4 regions of the Janthinobacterium sp. 61 genome follow, and region 4 is predicted to be linked to each of the others. Evidence: predicted binding sites of a transcription regulator. Region 4 holds the regulator's gene; each other region holds the start of a gene.
The links. The regulator FNR, encoded in region 4, switches genes on or off when oxygen is low (the NO sensors DNR and NnrR bind a similar motif). The targets are predictions, from matches to a motif close to TTGATNNNNATCAA.
Positions count from the first base shown of each region.

Region 1: a site for FNR is predicted at 2,577-2,590, ahead of CLU92_RS05160 (universal stress protein). Genes of this name have one in related genera too.
Region 2: a site for FNR is predicted at 2,533-2,546, ahead of CLU92_RS23055 (universal stress protein). Genes of this name have one in related genera too.
Region 3: a site for FNR is predicted at 1,909-1,922, ahead of CLU92_RS00785 (DUF3079 domain-containing protein). Genes of this name have one in related genera too.

Region 1 covers NZ_PJMQ01000001.1:1,088,995-1,094,312, reverse strand. The annotation lists gene CLU92_RS05165 (AAA family ATPase) at 165-2,417, opposite strand; gene CLU92_RS05160 (universal stress protein) at 2,650-3,489, shown strand; gene CLU92_RS05155 (BON domain-containing protein) at 3,575-4,219, shown strand; gene CLU92_RS05150 (pyridoxamine 5'-phosphate oxidase family protein) at 4,628-5,098, shown strand; gene CLU92_RS05145 (hypothetical protein) at 5,269-5,318, shown strand, end outside.
Region 2 covers NZ_PJMQ01000001.1:5,081,936-5,087,253, reverse strand. The annotation lists gene CLU92_RS23065 (enoyl-CoA hydratase) at 309-1,085, opposite strand; gene CLU92_RS23060 (MFS transporter) at 1,162-2,463, shown strand; gene CLU92_RS23055 (universal stress protein) at 2,601-3,038, shown strand; gene CLU92_RS23050 (murein transglycosylase A) at 3,079-4,260, opposite strand; gene CLU92_RS27895 (hypothetical protein) at 4,358-4,504, shown strand; gene apaG (Co2+/Mg2+ efflux protein ApaG) at 4,529-4,903, opposite strand; gene rpe (ribulose-phosphate 3-epimerase) at 5,073-5,318, shown strand, end outside.
Region 3 covers NZ_PJMQ01000001.1:163,968-169,285, forward strand. The annotation lists gene CLU92_RS00775 (hypothetical protein) at 194-940, opposite strand; gene CLU92_RS00780 (GNAT family N-acetyltransferase) at 1,245-1,652, shown strand; gene CLU92_RS00785 (DUF3079 domain-containing protein) at 2,008-2,205, shown strand; gene CLU92_RS00790 (prolyl-tRNA synthetase associated domain-containing protein) at 2,274-2,768, shown strand; gene CLU92_RS00795 (MFS transporter) at 2,781-3,926, opposite strand; gene CLU92_RS00800 (TetR/AcrR family transcriptional regulator) at 4,241-4,801, shown strand; gene CLU92_RS00805 (GNAT family N-acetyltransferase) at 4,805-5,275, opposite strand; gene CLU92_RS00810 (hypothetical protein) at 5,309-5,318, opposite strand, start outside.
Region 4 covers NZ_PJMQ01000001.1:4,397,398-4,402,715, forward strand. The annotation lists gene ccoP (cytochrome-c oxidase, cbb3-type subunit III) at 1-580, shown strand, start outside; gene ccoG (cytochrome c oxidase accessory protein CcoG) at 585-1,967, shown strand; gene CLU92_RS19915 (FixH family protein) at 2,022-2,546, shown strand; gene fnr (fumarate/nitrate reduction transcriptional regulator Fnr) at 2,550-3,308, opposite strand; gene CLU92_RS19925 (response regulator) at 3,548-5,318, shown strand, end outside.

The sequences.
Region 1 (5,318 bases), 3.3 Mb from region 4:
ACAGAGCGTAGATCAACCGCCCCCCCGGCGCTTGTTCGCGTTCAGCGCACCGCTTCCGGGCCGTGGGCGCCGGGTCAAGTCGCAGTGGATGGGCGTCGGAGCCGCTTCAGCAGTTCACACCACACGGCTCCCGTGGAGGCAGATCATGTCGTGTTCCGATGCGGCTAGTATGCTGCGGCGCGCCGCAGCAAGGCCTGGCGCAGCTGTTCCACCAGCAACGCCAACGCTGCGGCGTCAAATTCGGGACCGTTGGCGATCTCGATGACGTCAGCCGCTTCGTCCGGACGCAAGCCTTGACCGGCGCAGCGCTCGATCTGGCCGGCGAGAACGGCCATGTCCGCATCGGATGGGTCGGTACCGGCTCGCGCACGGGAGGCCAGACGGGACGCCAGCACGGGCAGCGGCGCATCGACGTGCAGCAGCAGGAACGGCACCTGGCTGCGGCGCGCCAAGGCGCGAAAGGCCAGGCGCCGGCGGCGCTCCAGGAAAGTGGCGTCCACCACCATCACGAAGCCGGCCGCCAGCCCTTGCTGTGCGAGCTGCGCCAGCCGCCGGTAGGTCGCTGCGTTACAGGCCTGGTCATACATTCCCTGCGCAGGCGAAGCTGTGGTGCCGGTGGCGGCCGGCCCCGCAAACAGGCGCTTGCGCTCGACATCCGAGCGCATACGCACCGCCTCCAGCCCTTCGACCAGCGCATTGCACAGCCATGACTTGCCGCTGCCGGCCAGTCCGCAGGAGATCAGCAGCGCCGGCGAGGCCGGTGCGATGCACGCATGCGCGAAGGCCAGATAGCGCTGCGCCTGCAGCAACGCCGCAGAGCGTCCACGGCTGCCAGCCCGGGAGCGCAACAGGAACACCTTGCAGCGCACCAGTGCCCGCTGCACCCGGTAATACGGCAGCAGCGCCAGGCTGCCGTAGTCACCGCAACGCTCCAGATAATTGTTCAGCAAGCGGGCGGCCAGACCGCGGCGGCCCTGGCATTGCAAGTCCATCCAGGCAAACGCCAGGTCCTGCGCCACGTCGATCCAGCGCAATGCGGTGTTAAATTCAATGCCGTCAAACACGCGAACCTGTCCGGCCAGGGTCAGGATGTTGCTGCAATGCAAATCACCATGGCATTCGCGCACCCAGCCATCAGCCTTGCGGCGGGTAAACAGCGGCGCCAGGGCCTGCTCCTGCCGCGTCAACCAGGCAGCAATCTCGTCGAGCATGGCTCGCTGGCGCGTGTCGTCGAGTACGGCGGCAATGCCAGCCACATCCTCGTGGGTGCGGGCAACGATCAATGCACCGTTGCCCCAGGGCGACTGGCGTGTCGCCCGCGCAGCGCCCGCATGAAAATCCGCCAGCAACAACGCAAGAGCGCTGACTTCATCCACGCCTAACTGGCCGGCATTCAAGCGCGCCTGCCACAGGGCGGACTGCTCAAAGCGACGCATGCGCACGGCGTACTCGATTACCGGGCCCTCGCCGTCGATGGCGGGACAGGCCCGCGTACCGGTAATGCTTGCCAAGCCCAGGTACAATTCCGGCGCCAGGCGCCGATTCAAGCGCAACTCTTCCTCGCATGCATACCGCCGCGCTGACAGGGTACTGTAATCGAGCACGTCGCGATGCAGGGCCGTCTTGAACTTGTAGGCCAGGTCGCCCACCAGCATGATGCGTGAAATATCGGTGACGATGACCTGCACCGGCGCACCTTCGCTGTCGAGGCGATGGGCCAGACGGCGCAATAGCCTGGTTTGCCGCAAAACCTCGTACTCCTCCACGTGGCTTTGCCTGCTATCCGGCCACTGCTGCTCGCTTTGCGGCATGTGCATCGGCCCCTGCGCGACGAGGGGCAGTACACCGGTCTGCCTGGCTGCCTTGTCGCCGAATCGCACAGCGTTGGCCTGCGCGGCCGGGTTTTTCCGGAGAGCATGGATGTCGCCATTGACATGGGAAGGCAGCCGTCTTTTCCATCGTATTTCACTGCAAGGGCCTGCGGGCGCCAGGGCAATGCGGTTCTCGACGCCGCGCACCCCGCACAAGGCATACACTGCTTCCTCGGCCCGCTTGCGCTGATAGTTCCAGCACAGCGTCCCTTCGAGCCGCAGCATGCCGTGCTGTACCAGCACCGCGATGGCGTCGGCGGAGCTGGGAAATTGCGCCTTGACGGCCGCCACCGCCGCGCGCGCCAGGTCCGCATCCGGGCGCTTCTCGCCCAACAGCGCCACCTCGATGTTATTGAGCACGCCAGCCACCCCGGCCATGCCTGCGGCACAGCGCCCGGCCCGCATCTTATCGGGAAAACAATGCACGCGTCCCGACAAGGCGACGACACCGTGATTGACGGACACCACGATGGAAGGCGGCCCTATCCGGGCAACAAAGCTGAGTTCATGCTCTACATTTTGCTTGACTTGAGCATCGGTCAACATGCTTTCCTCCTGGGGCCAGACGCTTCGGGCAAACCGCCACTTCTTGCTGTGCATCAGCTTTCCGGCAGTGATCCTAGCATGGCTACTCCGCCAGAAAACATGATCCGGATCACTGCTTGCCCGGCGCCAGTTCCCAAAACCCATGAATTGATGGCTGGCTTGACCTGGATCAGTTGGCGCTCATTACAAGCAAGGCTGAAACACGTATCGTAAGTCTTTTCTGGAGGCCACCATGTACAAAACCATCCTGATGTATGCCGACCAGTTTTCCGGTTTCGAACGGCGCCTGCAAGTGGCGGCGGCACTCGCCAGCGAAGCCGACTCGCATTTGATAGGCACTGTGGCCAGCGGCGGGCCGCAACTCGATTACCTGGTCTACGGGGCGGTAACGCTGGCGCCGCCCCCGCCGATCGATCACGAGCCCTTGCGCGACGCGGCGCGGGAACAGCTGGCCCGCTTCGACGAGCGCTGCCGCCAGCTCGGCGTCGCCTCGTACGAAACCCGCTTTCAAGATAGCAGCGCGGCCGACGCACTGATACTGCAATCGCTGTACTGTGATCTGCTCATTACGGGCCAGAGCGACCTGAGCGACCGGTCGCTCATCTGGTCGACCCGCCTGCCCGCGTATCTCGCGCTGCACAGCGCCCGTCCCTTGCTGGTCATACCCGATGGCGATGGCCCGGTGACCATCCCCGGCCGCTCCATCGTCATCGGCTGGAATGCCACTGCCGAGGCCAGCCGCGCGGTGGCTGGCGCGCTGCCGCTGCTGCGTCGGGCGCAGCGTGTGCAAATCGTCGTCCTGAACCCGCGCCAGCATTATGCGCAGCATGGGCAGGAGCCAGGAGCCGACCTGGCCACCTACCTGGTGCGCCATGGCGTGCGGGCGGAAGTCATTCGCAGCGAAACCACCGAAGAATGCGGTACGGCATTGTGCCGCCTGGCCCAGGAGAGCGGCGCGGACCTGATTGTGGCAGGGGCTTTCGGCCGCAGCCGCTTCCAGGAATGGGTGCTCGGCGGGACGACGCAAAGCCTGCTGAGCCAGTCACGCTTGCCGGTATTGCTGGGCCATTGAGCGGCGTCGCCGCCCGGCCGCTTGCGCACTGCTGATGCCGAGGCGCAGGCAGCAAGCGCCTTTTCATCCTCCAGGGAGCACACTCATGATCACCGACAACGACATCAAGGCGCAAGTCGAACAGGAATTACTGTGGGATGCACGCATTAATCCCAGCCACATCGGCGTCTCGGTCAACGACCGTGTCGTCACGCTGTCGGGCTTTGTGCATGCCTACAGCCACAAGCTGCACGCCGAGCGCGACGCGCAATGCCTCGCTGGCGTGCTGGGCGTGGCCAATGACATCGAGGTGCGCCCCCACTCGCGGCTGGACGCGGAAATTGCCCACGATGCCATCGCCGCCATCGCACTGCAACTGCCCGTGTCGTCAAAAACGATCAAGGTCATCGTCGAGCATGGCCATGTCAGGCTGGAAGGCACGGTTGACTGGAACTACCAGCGCGAGCACGCCCAGCTGGCACTGCGCCATGTCCATGGCATACGCAGCATCGAGAGCGCCATCGATATCAGCCACAAGGCCATCCCGGCCGATATCAAGGCGCGCATCCAGGCAGCCCTCAAGCGCAGCGCCCTGATCGAGGCCAGCGGCATCAAGGTCGAGGCGGATGGCGATGCGGTCATCCTGAGCGGCAAGGTACGTTCCTGGACTGAACGCGACGAGGTCGAGCGCGCGGCCTGGATGGCGCCTGGCATCACTGCCGTCACGAACCAGCTTCAGGTTGGCAACTGAAGCGTCCGCCCATATGGGCGGGACACCGGCATCGAGGATTCGGCAGCCCTTCAGTGCGCATGGCGCTACGGTTTCCCGCTGCCGCCCATCGTGTCCCGGCTCCTGCTCCAGTTGCTCGATACGCGCCTGCCGTTTGCGATTACGCTGAGTCATGGCTGCCGCACCTTGATGTAGTCTGAGCAGCATGTTCGCGCCGCCACCCGTCCACTGTAGCGCGTCGCGATAACGTTGCCTTCCTGGCAATTTTAGGCATATCACATTAACGCTACAAAGTCGCTGGCGTCTGCGGCACGCCGGCCGGGCAACATCGCAGGCACATGATCTGGCGCCTTGCCAAACACCGTGCAACTTACTACTATCAAAGTCCGGGCCCAGTGCGCCCACCGTGCATTGCGTCAAGGAGCCATCATGATGCCGCTGGACTCATCCCATCGCCAGTTCATTGCCGATATACTCGCAGCCACGCCGGACATGGCCCTGGCCACCGTGCGTCCGGATGGCTACCCTCAGACGACGGTGGTCAGTTACGTGCACGACGACCTGACGCTGTATTGCAGCATCGGCCTGAACAGCCAGAAAGCGCATAATATCCGGCAGCACGACAAGGTCTCTCTGGCCATTACGCCCCCGTACCATGACTGGCAGCATATCCGCGGCCTTTCCATGGCGGGCACGGCAACCCTGGTCGACAATGCCAGCGAAAACGAGCAGGTGGCCGACCTGATGCTGTTTCGCTTTCCCCAACTGCGCGACGTCATGGGGGCCAACACGGCCGCGCCGTGGCCTGGCCTCGTCTTCCTGCGCATCAAGCCAAGCGTCATTTCCTTGCTGAACTATGAACTGGGGTTCGGCAACACCGAATTATTTGCTGTCAGCTGATACATGGCGCGTCACCGGCTTTGCGCCTGGGCATGGCAGATTAATGTCGCGCTTGATACGCATCAATTCACCGCCTTCCGCTGCGGATGCCGGCTACTACACTGACGTCATCACTGCGTTTCCCGCAGCAAACCCTGCGTGCCGCGACACGCCTACGCCGGAGAGCCAACATGCCCGACATCAACATCAACTTTGCCAAGCTGCTCACTTCGGGCAGCAG
Region 2 (5,318 bases), 680 kb from region 4:
TACTTCCGAAGAAGTATCCTATTTCATTATTTCTTGTGAACATTTGATATTTTAAGTTAGACGCCAATCCGAAGATTGACGCTGCACTTACATCAAATGCCCACACTTATCGACTGTTAATTGTTAAAGAACTGTATTCGGTTACTGCTTTCGCGCTATCGACAAAGCGTTGTGTTTGTCAGCTGCGAAGAAGGAAGAGTATGAAGCATTTCAGCACAATCGTCAACTCCCTCTTTTACTGCCCAGCCCCTGAAGGCTGTCCCTTTTGTGCCGCAAACTAGTGCGTCTCATCGGGGAGCCGAATCATATCAAAGACCGTCGAAGTTTGGCAAGCGCTTTTCCAAGAAAGCGTGCATGCCTTCTTTTTGCGCGGGCGTACCAAAGGCGGCCTGGAACAAGCGACGCTCGTAGGCAACGCCATCAGTCAGGGTGGTTTCAAAGGCGCGGTTGACGCAATCCTTGATCATCATGGCGACCGAGGTGGGCATGGCGGCGATGGTCTTGGCAGCGGCCAGCGCTTCTTCCAGCAATTTATCGGCCGGTACCACGCGCGATACCAGGCCGATGCGTTCCGCTTCCACTGCATCGATGGTGCGTGCCGTCAGCAGCAGATCCATGGCCTTGGCCTTGCCGATGGCGCGCGGCAGACGCTGCGTGCCGCCAGCACCTGGCGTGACACCCACCTTGATTTCCGGCTGGCCAAATTTGGCGCTGTCGGCAGCGATCAGGAAGTCGCACATCATGGCCAGTTCGCAGCCGCCACCGAGTGCGTAACCCGCTACGGCGCCCACTACGGGTTTGCGCACGCGCAAGATATGCTCCCAGTTGCGGCTGATATAACCCTGGGTGAAGGTGTCCGGATAGGTGTAATCGGCCATGGCGGCGATGTCGGCGCCAGCGGCAAACGCCTTTTCGCTGCCCGTGAGCACGATACAGCCGATATTGTCATCCGCGTCGAACTTCAACAGGGCGTCGCCCAGCTCATTCATCATGTTGTCGTTCAAGGCGTTGAGCGCCTTCGGGCGATTCAGGCGGATGACCGCCACTTTGTCCTGGATGTCGATGATCAGGTCTTCGTATTGCATAGTGTCTCCTCTCGATGAACGGTGTGACGATTGTAGCGGCTAACGGCAGCGGTGCGACAGGCGCACTGCTATTATTGTGAGCCCGATCACCTTTATCGAGCAGCGTATTTTCACCTCCCTCTTCCAGTACTGCGCCCGCTACCTGCGCGGCGACGGCAGCGTCGCCAGCGTCAATTTTCGCCGCCTATGGTTCAGCAACGGCCTCAATTGCTTCGGCGCCCAGATCACCTCGCTGGCCCTGCCCCTGTGCGCGGTGCTGCTACTGCATGCGACGCCGGAACAGATGGGGGTGCTGGTCGCCCTGCAGGCGCTGCCGTTCGCCCTCTTCGGCTTGCCCGTCGGCGTACTGCTGGACCGGCGCAGCAAGCACCCCATCATGCTGCTCAGCGAAAGCATGTCGGGCCTGGCCCTGGCCAGCGTGGCGGTCGCCTACTGGTGCGGCGTGCTGTCGATGCCGTGGTTATATATAGTGGGATTCATCATCGGCACGGGCTTTGTCGTCGGTGGCGGCGCCGAACAGGTTTTCCTGACCTTTTTGGTGGGCCGCGATGGCTTGATCGATGCGCAGTCGAAATTTGCCGCCACCGAATCGGCTTCGCGCCTGATCGGTCCCGGCCTGGCCGGCGTGCTGGTTCAGGTCTTGTCGGCGCCCGTCGCCATCCTGTGCACGGCTTGTGGCTATTTGGTTTCGGTCTGCAACCTGCGCGCCATGAGCGTGCGCGACCCGCGTCCCGCGCCGTCCGACAAGCACGCCCTGCGCGACATCGCTGACGGCTTGCTGTTTGTCTGGCGTGAACCACTGCTGCGCGCGCTGGCCTGGGGCGCCGGCATCTGGCACTTCCTGTTTTACGCCAGCATGGCTTTGACGGTGCTGTTCGCCACGCGCGACCTGGGCATGAGTCCTGGCGTGCTGGGCATGACGCAGATGCTCGGTGGCGCCGGCGTACTGCTCAGCGCCTTTATCGTCAAGCCGCTGACGCGCCGCTATGGCGCCGGCAGAACCATCCTGATCGGACTCGCTTCCACCTCCGTGTGCTTTGCCCTGACGCCCACCATCCCCGCCGCCTTGTTCGGCAGCACAGCCGCCAGCGCCGTGGCATATGCCGTGCTGATGTTCTTTTTTGATTGCGGCGTGATGCTGTTCTTTATTCCCTACCTGGGCTTGCGCCAGAAGGTTACGCCCGACCCCATGCTGGGCCGCATGACCTCGACCATGCGTTTCCTGACGGTGGCGACGGCGCCGCTGGGCGCGCTGGCTGCCGGCTGGGTAGCGCAACACTTTGGCGTGCGCAATGGCCTGGCGTGCATCGCGGCAGGCGGCATTGCACTGACCATCGCCATGGTGTGGTGCACGCCGCTGCGTAGCGTGCGCACCTGAAGCGACGAACGGGCATACACTGCTGAAAGATTGCCTTGGCGACACTATTCATGCCAAAGCCTATGAGGTTTGATTTACATCAAGGTTTTCATTGATGTAAATCCATAAGCTGTCTTACATCACTCTAGGAGCACGTCATGTTTAACACCATCTTATTTCCCACCGACGGTTCGCCGCTGTCCGACAAAGCCGCCGAGACGGCCCTCGCCTTCGCTCAATTGAACAAGGCCAAGCTGGTTACCATCAGCGTGGTGCAGCCCTTCCCGTTCTCGCCGATGGCCGATGGCGGCATCGTGCTCGACGCCGGTTTGTACGAGCAACAAATGCAGGAATCATCGCAACGCGCCGTTGACAAGATCGGCGAAGCGGCACGCGCTGTCGGCGTGCCCTTCGAAGGCGTAGTCGTCGTCTCGCCCAGCCCACACGAGGAAATCGTCAATGCGGCGCAAACCTACCATTGCGACATCATCCTGATGGCCTCGCATGGCCGCAAAGGCTTGAACAAGCTGTTCGTGGGCAGCGAAACGCAAAAAGTACTGGCGCATACACAGCTGCCAGTCATGGTCCTGCGCTAACCTTGCGCTAGCGCAATCCCCGCCCGGCGCCGCGACAAACTCAGCGCGCCGGCGCCTGCTTCGGCAACAACACCCACACGGCGCCGCTCTGCTTCATGCGGCCCGCATTCTCCGCCGCTTCCGCACCGAAACCAAAGAAGTAATCGACCCGGATGGGCCCGCGAATGGCGCCGCCCGTATCCTGCGCCATCACCAGGCGCTGCATGGGAATCTCGCTATTCGCTTGCGTGGTGGACAGGAACACGGGCGCACCCAGCGGCAGGAAGCGCGAATCGATGGCGACCGAACGCTGCGGCGTCAACGGCACGCCCAATGCGCCCTTCGGTCCCACTTTGGGATCGGGCAGGCGCTCTTCCTTGAAGAAGACATAGCTCGGGTTAGCGTTGAACAATTCATCTTTGCGCGTGGGATGGCCGGCGATCCACGCCTTGATGCCCTGCGCGGACGCCTGGCTCAGCGTCAGCTCGCCCTTGTCGACCAGGTAACGTCCGATCGATTTGTACGGGTGACCGTTCTGGTCCGCGTACGCCACGCGCACGGTTTCCTGCGTATCGGTCAGCTGCACGCGCCCGGAACCCTGCACCTGCAGGAAGAACGCTTCGACTTCGTCATCCACCCACAGCAATTCCTTACCCGTGACGGACGTGGCGCGCTCGATGTCGGCACGGGTCGCATACGGTATCACCTTCTTGCCGACCAGCTTGCCGCGCAAGCGCATATTCTTCAATTCCGGATATACGCCGGACAAATCGACCGAGACCAGATCGTCGGGCACCTTGTACAGCGGTGTCTGATATGGACCGCCGCGCTTGCGCGCCCCGTGCAGCAGCGGTTCGTAATAGCCGGTCACCAAACCGGTACTGGCGCCATCGGCGGTAACGACTTGATTGGGCACAAAGAAGGTCTCGAAGAACAGGCGGATGGCCTTGTCGCTATCCGCATTCACCTGGCGCGCAATCGTGCACGACTCCTTCCAGTCCGGGCGTTTCACCAGCACCCCGCACGAAGCCATGAACGCTGGCCAGGCGGCGCGCATGTCGTCGCGGGCCCAACCTGGCAAGGCGGCAAACTTGGCGGGCACAAAAGTGGGCGCCGCCACATCCGTGGCATCCTTGGCATCCGCCGGCTTGGCAGGTACAGGCTTGACGACGGTCGGAGCAATGGCGGGCGCCTTGCCGCTGGAGGCAGCGGACGGCGTGGGCGGCGTGGTGCATGCGGACAAAGCAAGCGCGACGGCGCCGATTGAAACGGGTAGACTACCGCGTGTCAGTAGACGGCGGGTAAATACTAAGCTGCGGGTAAATAACATAGGGGTGCGTATGTGGATCTTGATGATAGAGGCGCTGGTGGCGTTCTTCTTGCTGGCATTTATAGTCTGGTGGACCATGTATTCGGGTAAAAAACCCGCGCCACCTGCACGCAAGCAGCTCAGCGAAGAACAGGACCGCACCGAAAAACTGAAATAAGGGGCGCGAGCCCCACGTCACTCGTTAATGCAGGGTGCGCGGCACCGACAGCACGAACTCGGGAATCGGCGCTTCGAATTGATGGCCATCCTCGGCCACGCAAAAGTATTCGCCGTGCATCGAGCCTTGCGGCGTACCCAGCATGGTACCGCTCGTGTATTCGAACTGCTCGCCCGGCTGCAGCAACGGCTGGTGGCCGACGGCGCCCAGGCCGCGCACCTCTTCCACCTTGTTGTTCGCATCCGTGATGACCCAGTGGCGCGAAATCAGCTGCGCGCCAGCTGTGCCCGTGTTGACGACGCGTATCGTGTAGCTGAACACGTGCCGCCCCTGGTCCGGTGCCGATTGCTCGGGCAGATATTGCGTCTTGACCGTTACCGTAAATTCATAAGTCGCCATCGTCATTCCTATTCAGACATTGCCAGTCGTGTATTGTGTGTCGCGCGCGCCGAATTGGCCATCGCGCGATGCGTATTCTGAGTTTCACTGTACTTCAATGAAGCATGGTAACGGCGCCAAGCGTAAAATAGCGCATCTTCGCATTTTCTACTCTAAGCCCTTAGCCACCATGACAACATTCCGTATCGCTCCCAGCATCCTGTCCGCCGACTTTGCCCGTCTGGGCGAAGAAGTGCGCAACGTCGTTACCGCCGGCGCCGACATCATCCACTTCGACGTGATGGATAACCATTATGTGCCGAACCTGACCATCGGCCCGCTGGTGTGCGAGGCTATCCGCCCGCACGTGCAAGTACCCATCGATGTGCACCTGATGGTGAAGCCTGTCGATCGCATTATCCCGGATTTCGCCAAG
Region 3 (5,318 bases), 4.2 Mb from region 4:
ATCAGACAGGTTTTAGCGTGCCTGCTACGTGACCTGAGCGCCCCGGTCTTGATGGGTGTTAATTGTGGGCATGCGTCTTGTCTATGGCACGGCTGGCACCGTACGACGCGCCAGCCCCTGCCCGCATGACGGAAGCGCTTATTGCGCCATGACCTGGCATGTGCGCGTTGGCGTGTTCCACGCCATGACAAAGTCAGGCTTCTTCATTCCGTCTGAATACGAATTGTTGGCGGCTAATGCCTTGCGTGACAAAGTCTGCATCCGGCGGTATCGTTTCCCAGAAAAATACATGTTTGAAAATTGGGATTTTGTTGAATTTTCGCGAACGAAATATCCATCTGTTTTTCGTAAAATCGCTGTAGCGGTCCCCTTTGAACTGCTGGTGTACAGCCGTGAAAGGAAGCAGTCTCTCCGCAATGTCCGGGAAAGAATAATCTGGATGGTCGTCTTTGATTTTTTCAAAAATGGCAAACTGATCTCTGCAGATGACTTGAATGGCCGTTTCCGGGAAACGATAGCGCGGCGACCACAGGACATTCCAGCCTGATTCTATTTCATTGATGAAATTTACCAGGCGAGGCGTCATGATATAGGCGTCAGACTCGATGTGGATGATTTTATCCACGCCTAATTCATTGGCCACCTTGACCGAGTGGAGAAAACTGCGCCACCAGCCAGGGTAGTCAGCCCCGCTTTGTCGTCCAAGATTGTTATCGAAGCGAATGATGAGATTTTTGTCTGTATTTGAAGCCAGCGGAGCGCTATGGGAAATTGTATTGATGATTTCGGCGGGTGGAAGAAATGGCGAGCCATCGTCAATCATTATTTTTTTTATTGCATTGATTGGTATGTCTTCGTAATAATCGAGCCACCGTTGATACCGGCTTTCCCATGATGGGGCATCTTTTATAAAGCTGGTGCAGAATATAATGGCTTTCATTTGCTAAGCACATTCCTTGTGGCTAAAAAATACGGGTTATTCATGATCTAATCACTAAATTTTTGAACTATTTTAACAGATTGGGGGCGCTTGAATAAGCGTGGCGGCATGCCAGCGATGTGGTCGTTGGCAGCATCGAGCCTCTGGCGCCTCTCGTTCTCGACGCTGGCGCTCAAGCATCGGCGCCAGGGACCCGACTTTTCACTTATGTCGTATCGTCCACATGCCTGGACCATCGCTGCCTGGTTATACTATTTGCATAGAAGAGATTTCGCATGGGCGATTTCCTTGCACCCGTGAACCGATGAAAAATATCACTGTCGAATATCGTCATAACTTTCCTCTTGATCCGTTGGATGTTGCTCGTGTCTTCGATCATTCCGGCATCAAGCGGCCCACCAGCGAGCTCCCGAGAATCGCGCGCATGTTTGCCGCGCCTTGCCTCTTGCTGTCGGCATGGGTGGATGGCGAGCTCGTGGGGTTGGCCCGGTCGCTGACCGACTATGCGTATTGCTGTTATCTCTCGGACCTGGCGGTAGACAAGCAATACCAGGGCCTGGGTATCGGCAAAGAGCTGGTCAAGCGCACCCAGGCAGTCATCGGCGACGAAGTGTCCCTGATATTGCTCTCCGCTCCCGATGCCATGTCCTACTATCCGACGCTTGGTTTTGAAGCTGCCGGCAATGCATACGTTATTCGGCGCAAACATTGAGTGAGCGCTTTCAGGCACTTTTGCGCCCCCAAGAAACGCCTCTACGCCTTCGCCGAAACGCTGGCACAAGACCCCGCTCGCCTCGCCAAGACGCTAGCCCAGACCCCACTTGGGCCTGTAAGGCAGCCACGGCCTGTTCGCCTCCGACCTGTGGCGGGAAAGCATCAAAGCGGGACACTGATGGCAGTGTCAATGTCGCGCGTATCGTGCTGGCAGGGTACTGCGCTTTGCCGCCACACCACCCATCTGCGCAGAATTGATTCCGGACAAGTTTCCCACCGAAATGCATTTGACCGGCGTCTGCGCCTGGCCTAGAGTCAACAGTAAGACCTCAACCGACTCCGTCGCCCCTCCCATGGCCAAGCCTTTTCCCTTGAAGCCCAAGAACCCCGAACGCATCTGCTGGGGCTGCGACAAGTATTGTCCGCCGGACGCCATGCGCTGCGGCAATGGTTCCGAGCGCACGCAGCATCCGATCGAGCTGTTTGGAGAAGGCTGGAATGACTGGGGGCTGGCGGCGGCCGACAGGGAAGAGGCTGAGAAAACACCTTGACGGTGACAGCCAGCTAACGAAGCAGCGACCCGCTACAATTGCTCATCGCGCCGAGTTGAGGAAGCACAATGCATGAAACCCTTTCCCGCTGGCTGGCAAGCAACGCCGGTGATGACACTTTGGTCGAGCACCCGGCCGTGCACACCATCGATGAAGCTCTGATTCACGTGCCGGCCATGCCGGGCCTGATGGTGAAAAACCTGTTCGTACGCGACGAGAAGGGCCGCCGGCATTTGCTCGTCATCGTTCCCTTCGACAAGCGCATCGACTTGGCTGCGCTGGGGCGCTTGCTGCCGGCCAGCAAGCTGAGCATGGCCTCGCCCCAGCGCCTGCAGCAGCACCTGGGCATCACGCCCGGATCCGTCAGCCTGTTTGCCCTGATACACGACAGCGCGCAGGCGGTGGAATTGGTGCTGGACCAGGCCGTGTGGGAAGCTGAATTTGTGCAAGCCCATCCGCTGCGCAACACGGCCACGGTGGCGCTGTCGCACGCCGCCCTGGTCAGTTTCCTCACGCATACAGGCCATGTGCCCCGCATCGTGACGGTGCCGGCGGCTGATTAAACGGCAGCTATTTCAATGCCCGGCGGCGGGTGCGTTACCGCTGCGCCGTCCCGGTCGGAAGCCATGTTTGCAGGCCGACCAGGCGAGCACGAAAGCCAGCACGAGCAAGGAAAGCATGGCCCATGGGAAGGCGCCCGCGCCCCAGGTTTCCAGCAGGGCGCCGCCCACCACGCCCGCAGCCGCAATCGCTCCATTCCACGCCACCACATTCATCGACAAGGCCACGTCGGCGCCGCTGCCGGCCGTGTCGGCCAGCGCCGTTTGCAACAGCGTTGCCGCGCCGCCAAAGCTCAGGCCCCAGACGGCCATGCCGGCATAGATGACCGCAGGCATGTGCGAGGCCAGGCCCAGCACGAGGGCCGTTGTGGCGAACATGGCCAGGCTGGACAGCACGGTGGCGCGCAAGTGGCGTTCAACCAGCTTGCCCGTGATCCAGATGCCAGCCATGGCGGCGGCGCCGAAGACGAGCAAGACCAAGTCGATGCGGCCCGTCAATCCGGCAGGCGCCACGAACGGGGCGATGTAGGTGTAGAGAATGTTGTGCGCCAGCATCCAAGCAATGACGACGGCCAGCACGGGACGCACGCCGGGCGTCGTGAAGACGCGGCGCAGGGGCATGCGCTCATGGACGGACTGGCCCGGGTAGTCCGGCACCTTCGCCAGCACCCAGGCGATGAGGATCAATGTCAGTGCGGAAATGATCCAGAACGCGGCGCGCCAGCCGACCAGCGAACCGAGCAAGGTGCCCAACGGCACGCCCAGGGACAGGGCGACGGGTGCGCCCACCATGGCCAGCGCCAGGGCGCGGCCTTGCTGCTGCGGCGCCACCATGCGCCGCGCATAGCCGGCCAGCAAGCTCCACGCCAGCCCGGCTGCCATGCCGGCAAAGAAGCGGGCCGCCAGTGTCAGCCAGTAGTGGGATGACAGGGCCGTGACGGTATTGAACACGAGAAAGCCGATGACGGTGAGCAGCAGCACCTTGCGGCGTCGCCAGCCGCGCGTGGCGATGGTAAGCGGAATGGCTGCCAGCAAGGAACCGAGGGCATAGGCCGTGACCATTTGCCCGGCCATCGCGGCGCTGATGCCGAGTCCCGCACTGATCTGCGGCAGCAAGCCGGCGGGCAAGGTTTCCGTGACGATGCAGATAAAACCCGTCATTGCGAGGGCCAGGAGGCCCGAGACGGGGAGGCGGAGGGCCAGCGCTGGGCTGGGTCCGGTGGTGAGCGTGACGTGATGCAAAGCTGAATATCCTTGGAAGTGTGACGAGTCGGCCAGGCGCAGGAGTGCCCCTGAGCGTCGCTGCGGAATATATGTATCGATCGGTACAAATATAGGCGATGGGGTGCAGCGTTGTCAATGACTTCTGTATCGAGTAGTATGTAAGTGGCTTTTAAGTGGATGAGAAGGAGCGATGGATGGCGCAAATGGGACGGCCGCGCACGTTTGACCGGCAGGCAGCGGTCGAGCAGGCCATGTTTTTATTTTGGCAACAAGGGTATGAATCCACGTCCTTGAGCCAGCTCAAGGCGAGCCTGGGAGGCGGCATTTCCGCGCCCAGCTTTTACGCGGCGTTCGGCTCGAAGGAAGCGTTGTTCCGCGAGGCGGCGCAGTGCTACCTGGATACCTTTGCGCGCGTGACGGAGTGTTTGTGGGACGAAGGCATGGCGCCGCGCGCGGCCATCGAGCTGGCCTTGCGCCAGTCGGCCAGCATGCAGTCCGAGCCGGGTCACCCTCCCGGCTGCATGGTGGCGCTCGGCTGCATGAGCGCGCCGACGGCCGAACATGCGGCCGTGGCCGAGCCGCTCACGGCATCGCGCGCGCGCACGCGCAGCGGCTTCGTGCATTGCGTCGAGCGTGGCATGGTCAGCGGCGAATTGCAGGCGGGTATAGACGCGTACGCGCTGGCGGCTGTCTTCGACAGTTTCTTGTCGGGCGTCTCCATCCAGGCCCGCGATGGCGTGGCCTACGCCGTGTTTGATGCAGCCATTACGCAGATCCTGCGCGTGTGGGATGCCAACCGCGTGTTGAGCTAGACGCTAGGCCGGAAAGCGAAACTCCAGTACGTCGTCGCCATACTTGTCTGTCTCGCCCGTAGCGGTCCAGCCCAGGTAGCGGTAAAAGCCGTAGGAGCGCGAGGCGGGGTCGCTGGAACAGCCGAGGAACAGCCGTTGATGGCCCTGCGCGCGCAGCTGCGCCATGATCCCCTCCAGCAAGGTCTTGCCGATGCCCAGTCCTTCGAATTCCGGCAGCAGGGCCAGGACGATGATTTCGCCCGTGTCGCGCTCGCCAAAGCAGTAGCCGACCAGCTGGCCGTCGTGGTGGCAGACCTGGCCGGGCAGGCTGCCCGAGCGCATCATCTCGGCCCAGGATTCGGCCGTGATGCCCACCTCGGCCAGGCGTTCACTGGAAATGGCGTTTTGCCGCGTCTTGCCGCGCAATGCGATGAAGGCGGCTGTATCGTCCGCATTGGCGGCATGGAAGGTGATGGAAGCGGGATGTGTCGTCATGTGTGCGTGAATGGTTGGATGGAATTGAGGGATTTACTCCCAG
Region 4 (5,318 bases):
CCTGTTCAACAAGTACCTGAGCCAGGACTTGAAGACGGTGGCCGCCGATCCGCAGGCGCATGCCATCGGCCAGCGTTTGTTCCTGACCTACTGCGCGCAATGCCACGGTTCGGATGCGCGCGGCAACAAGGGCTTCCCCAACCTGACCGACAAGGACTGGCTGTATGGCGGTGAACCCGACATCATCAAGACCACCATCATGCATGGCCGCAATGGGCAAATGCCACCGATGGGCGCCGCCCTGGGCTCCGAAAAGGATGTCGAGAACGTGGCCCATTATGTGCTGAGCCTATCCGGCTCGACCTCGGATCCCGTCAAATCCGTGCTGGGCAAGGCCAAGTTCGGCGCCTGCATGGCCTGTCACGGCGCCGATGCGAAGGGTAACCAGATGCTCGGTTCGCCTAACCTGACGGACAAGATCTGGCTGTATGGCGGCAGTGCCGATACCATCATGGAAACCATCCGCAAGGGACGCAACAACACCATGCCGGCCTTCAGCGATTTCCTCGGCGAGTCCAAGGTACACGTGCTGTCGGCGTATGTCTGGAGCCTGTCGAATCCCCAGACGCCCGTGAAATGACGTAATGGAACCTCAAGTCATCAAGATGTATGCGGCCCGCGAGCAAATCTACCCTCGCGAGGCCAAAGGACGCTACGCTACCTGGCGATGGGTATGCGTATGGCTTACCCAGCTGGCGTTCTACGGCTTGCCGTGGTTGACCTGGAATGGCAGGCAAGCCCTGCTGTTCGATTTGACCACGCGCAAGTTCTACATTTTCGGCGTCGTGCTGTGGCCCCAGGATTTCATCTATCTGGCGGCCCTGCTGATCATCTGTGCGTATTTGTTGTTCCTCGTCACGGCCATCGCCGGGCGGGTGTGGTGCGGGTTCTCTTGCCCGCAAACGGTATACACGGAAATCTTCCTGTGGGTCGAACGCCGCATCGAGGGCACGCGCAGCGCGCGCATGGCCCTCGACAAGCAGGGACCCTCCGTGCGCAAGGCTTTCAAGAAAACGGCCAAGCACCTGGCATGGGGCGCCATCGCCCTGTGGACGGGCTTTACCTTTGTCGGCTATTTCACGCCGATCAAGGAACTGGCGCGCGAGGTGACCACCCTCAATTTCGGTCCCTGGGAATGGTTCTGGGTCTTGTTCTACAGCCTGGCAACCTACGGCAACGCGGGCTGGCTGCGCGAGCAGGTGTGCAAATACATGTGCCCCTACGCGCGCTTCCAGAGCGCCATGTTTGACCAGGACACCCTGATCATCACTTACGATGCCAAGCGCGGCGAACCGCGTGGCGCCATCAGCAAGAAGGCCGGCAACAACGACAAGCTGGGCGACTGCATCGACTGCACCCTGTGCGTACAAGTGTGTCCGACCGGCATCGATATCCGCAACGGCCTGCAGTATGAATGCATCGGCTGCGCCGCCTGCGTCGACGCCTGCAACAGCGTGATGGACAAGGTCGACCGGCCGCGGGGACTGGTACGCTACAGTACCGACCATGCGATGGAAAACAACTTCAGTTCGAAGCAGATCCGCCAGCGCGCCATGCGCCCGCGCGTGCTGATCTACACTTCCATCCTGGCCCTGATCATCATCGCCGTGTGTACCTCGCTGGCCCTGCGCACGCCCCTGAAAATGGACGTGATCCGCGACCGCGGTTCGATGGGACGCGAAGTGGAAGACGGCATGATCGAAAACGTTTACCGCTTGCAGATCATGAACACCTCGGAGCAAACCCAGCATTTTAAAATCAGCGCTTCCGGCTTGCCGGGCCTGACCTTGCTGACGCGCGAAGAAGTAACCTTGCAGCCGACGGAAACGCTGGGCTGGCCGATCCGCCTGCGCGTGCCGCACGGCGTGGGCGAGAAGGGCTCGAACAAGATTGCGATCGAATTGCACTCGCTGGACGACCCATCGTTGCATGTGCGTGAAAGCGCGGTATTCATCGTACCGCGCTAATGTAGGAAGGCCAGTCCCCGGATGGGGATTGGCCGATTAAACAGGAGAAATATCATGTCCGACAGTCTCAAGCTGCAAGCCCCCGTTGCCCCGTGGTACAAGCATCGCTGGCCATGGCTGCTGATGATCGGTCCCGGCCTGTCCGTGGTCGTCGGCAGCTTCATGGGCTATATCGCGTTTACGCAGCCTGATGCGCTGGTGGTGGGCGATTACTACAAGCAGGGAAAGGCGATCAACCAGGACTTGCGGCGCGATACTGTCGCCAGCGACCTGGCGATGGATACCAGCCTGTCGTATGACGTGGCGTCAGCGCGCCTCAGTGGCTCCGTGCACAGCTTCGGCAAGGCTTACCAGGGTCCGCTGCAGCTGCATCTGGCGCATGCGACCTTGCCGGAAAAAGATATCAAGCTGCTGGTGCAGCCCGATGCGGCGGGCAACTTCTCGGTAGCGCTGCCGATGCTCGAGCGCAGCCGCTGGCAAGTGCTGGTGGAAAACGACAAACGCGAGTGGCGCCTGTCCGGCATCTGGACCTGGCCGCTGCAGCGCAGCATCGCGCTGCACGCGGATGAAGAGCTGTAAGACTTACTTGCAGACGTCCGTACCGGCCGTAATGGCCTTCAACTTGGCCGGCTGCAAGATCTCGATCTCGCGGTTGGAGACGCGCAGCCAGCCTTCCTTCTTGAATTTCGACAATAAGCGGCTGACGCTTTCGATGGTCAGGCCCAGGTAGTTGCCGATTTCCTCGCGCGACATGCGCAGCTGGAAATTGCTGCCCGAATAGCCGCGCGCCTCATAGCGCGAGGCCAGGTTGACGATGAAGGCGGCAAAGCGCTGTGTCGCCTGCATATTGCCCAGCAACAGCATGACGCTTTGCTCGCGCGTGATTTCCTGGCTCATCATCCGGTGGAAATGGCGCAGCAGGGTAGGCATACTGCCCAGCAATTGTTCCAGGCTGGAAAACGGGATTTCACACACTTCGCTGTCTTCCAGCGCCACCGCATTACAGTGGTGGCGGTCGGCGCTGATGGCGTCCATGCCCAGCAGTTCTCCTGCCATCTGGAAGCCCGTCACCTGCTCTTCGCCACCCGGATTGATCTGGTACGTCTTGAAGTGCCCCAGGCGGATCGCGTACAGGTTCTGGAACGAGTCGCCGATGCGGAACAGCGAGGCGCCGCGCACGATCTTGCGGCGGCGACCGATGATCTGATCCAGCCTGTCCATGTCGCCCACATCGAGGCCCATCGGCAGGCACAATTGATGCATGCTGCAGGTCGAGCATCGCGCACGCAACGCTTCCACGGTCACTGTGGGCAAGGTGGGAGTGAGGAGCGCTTCAGTCATGTCGGTACCTTTTAGAAAATGCAATACCGAGTTTACTGCATACACGGTTGCCGTGTGCCAATTTCACCGCAATTGCGCTGAATAAACGACGTTCTGACTTTAATTATATGGCAACATCGTCAAAAGCCCTTGCAGCGAGGGCAATTTGCGCGGCACCGCTTGCCAAGTTGATGTATTGATAGGAAAATTCCTGACAGCATTATCTGCCGCCTGTGCCGCCCGGTACTGAAAAGGAAATCATGAAGCCTCTCGGCATCAAAGCAAAAGTCGCCTTGGCCACCAGCCTGACCTCGATCGCCATGATCGCACTGGTCACCATGATCCAGTTGCAGCACATGCGCGCTGACTTCACGCGAGTACTGCTGAGCCAGCAATCTGCCCTGATCACCCGCACCGCCGCCGAGCTCGACGACAAGCTGGGCATGCTGCTGCAAATCGTCACCCTGACGGCCAGGCAGCAGCCGCCGGAATTGATCGCCCAACCCGCCAAGCTGCGCGAATACTATGCGCGCCGCTCGATGCTGGTGCTGTTCGACGACGTGCTGGTGCTCGATGCGCAAGGCGCCATCGTGGCCGACATGCCGCTGGTCACGGGCCGCGCCGGCATCAACGTTGCCGAGCGCGAGTATTTCCAGACCGTCCTGCGTACACGTCAGCCCATGATCACCGAGCCGATGCTGGGCAAATCGAGCGGCATGCCCATCGTGCAGATGGTGGCGCCCGTGCTCACCGCCGATGGCCAGGTGGCCGGTGTGGTGATCGGCGTGCTGCGCCTGTACAAGGACAACCTGCTGGGGCGCCTGCGCTCGGAAAAGATCGGCAAGAGCGGCTATTACTTCATTCTCACGCGCGGCGCCGTGCCGCGCTACGTGCTGCACCCCGATACCAGCCGTTTGCTGCAGCCGCGCCAGCCGAACGCCAACCTGACGACCACCCAGATGCTGAAGGACGATGGCGAAGGCAGCATGGTCAGCACCAACAGCCGCGGCATCACGGCCGTCAACAGCTTCAAGCGCCTGAAATCGGTGAACTGGCTGCTGGCCGCCTCGCTACCCATCGAGGACGCCTTCGAACCGTTTGATGGCGTGCTGTACCGGCTGGTGCTGTGGAGCATCCTCGCTTCGCTGCTGGCCGCTTTTGTTCTGGGCTGGGTTACCGTGCGCCTGCTGTCGCCGCTGGTGCGCCTGCGCGATACCCTGCTGGCCCTGCGCACCAGCGGCAGCCGCTTCACGCCCGTGCCAGTGCAGCAGCGCGACGAGATCGGCGAACTGACGGAGGCGTTCAACGGCCTGATGTGCGAACGCGACCGCCTGCAGCAGGAACTCGAATCGCGCGCGGCGGAACTGGAACTGGAGCGCGACCGGGCCGAGGCGGCCAACCGGGCGAAGAGCGACTTCGTGGCCAACATGAGCCATGAAATCCGCACGCCCCTCAATGCCGTGCTGGGCATGGTCTATTTGCTGGGCAATACCAGGCTCGACACGGAACAGCGCAAGTATCTGACCATGGTGCGCGTGGCGGGCCAGTCGCTGCTGGGCATCCTCAACGACGTGCTCGATTATTCGAAGATCGAAGCGCGCCGCATGGAATTGTCGCCCGTCGAGTTCGACCTTGACGAAGTCATGAATACCCTGGCCACGACGATGACGATGAATGCGGGCGAGAAGGAGCTGGAACTGGCCATCGCCGTCGAGCCCGACGTGCCGCGGCGCCTCGTGGGCGACGCCCAGCGCCTGCAGCAAATCCTCGTCAACCTGGCCGGCAATGCCATCAAGTTCACCGAGAGCGGCGAAGTGGTGGTGGCCGTCAGCCTGGCCGAGAGAGAAGAAGGGCGCGCCTGCCTGCGCTTCGAAGTGCGCGACACGGGTATCGGCATGACGGAACTGCAGCAACAGCAACTGTTTTCCGCCTTTTCACAGGGCGACCAGAGCATCACGCGGCGCTTCGGCGGCACGGGTTTGGGCCTGGCCATCAGCAAGCAACTGATCCACATGATGGGCGGCGATATCG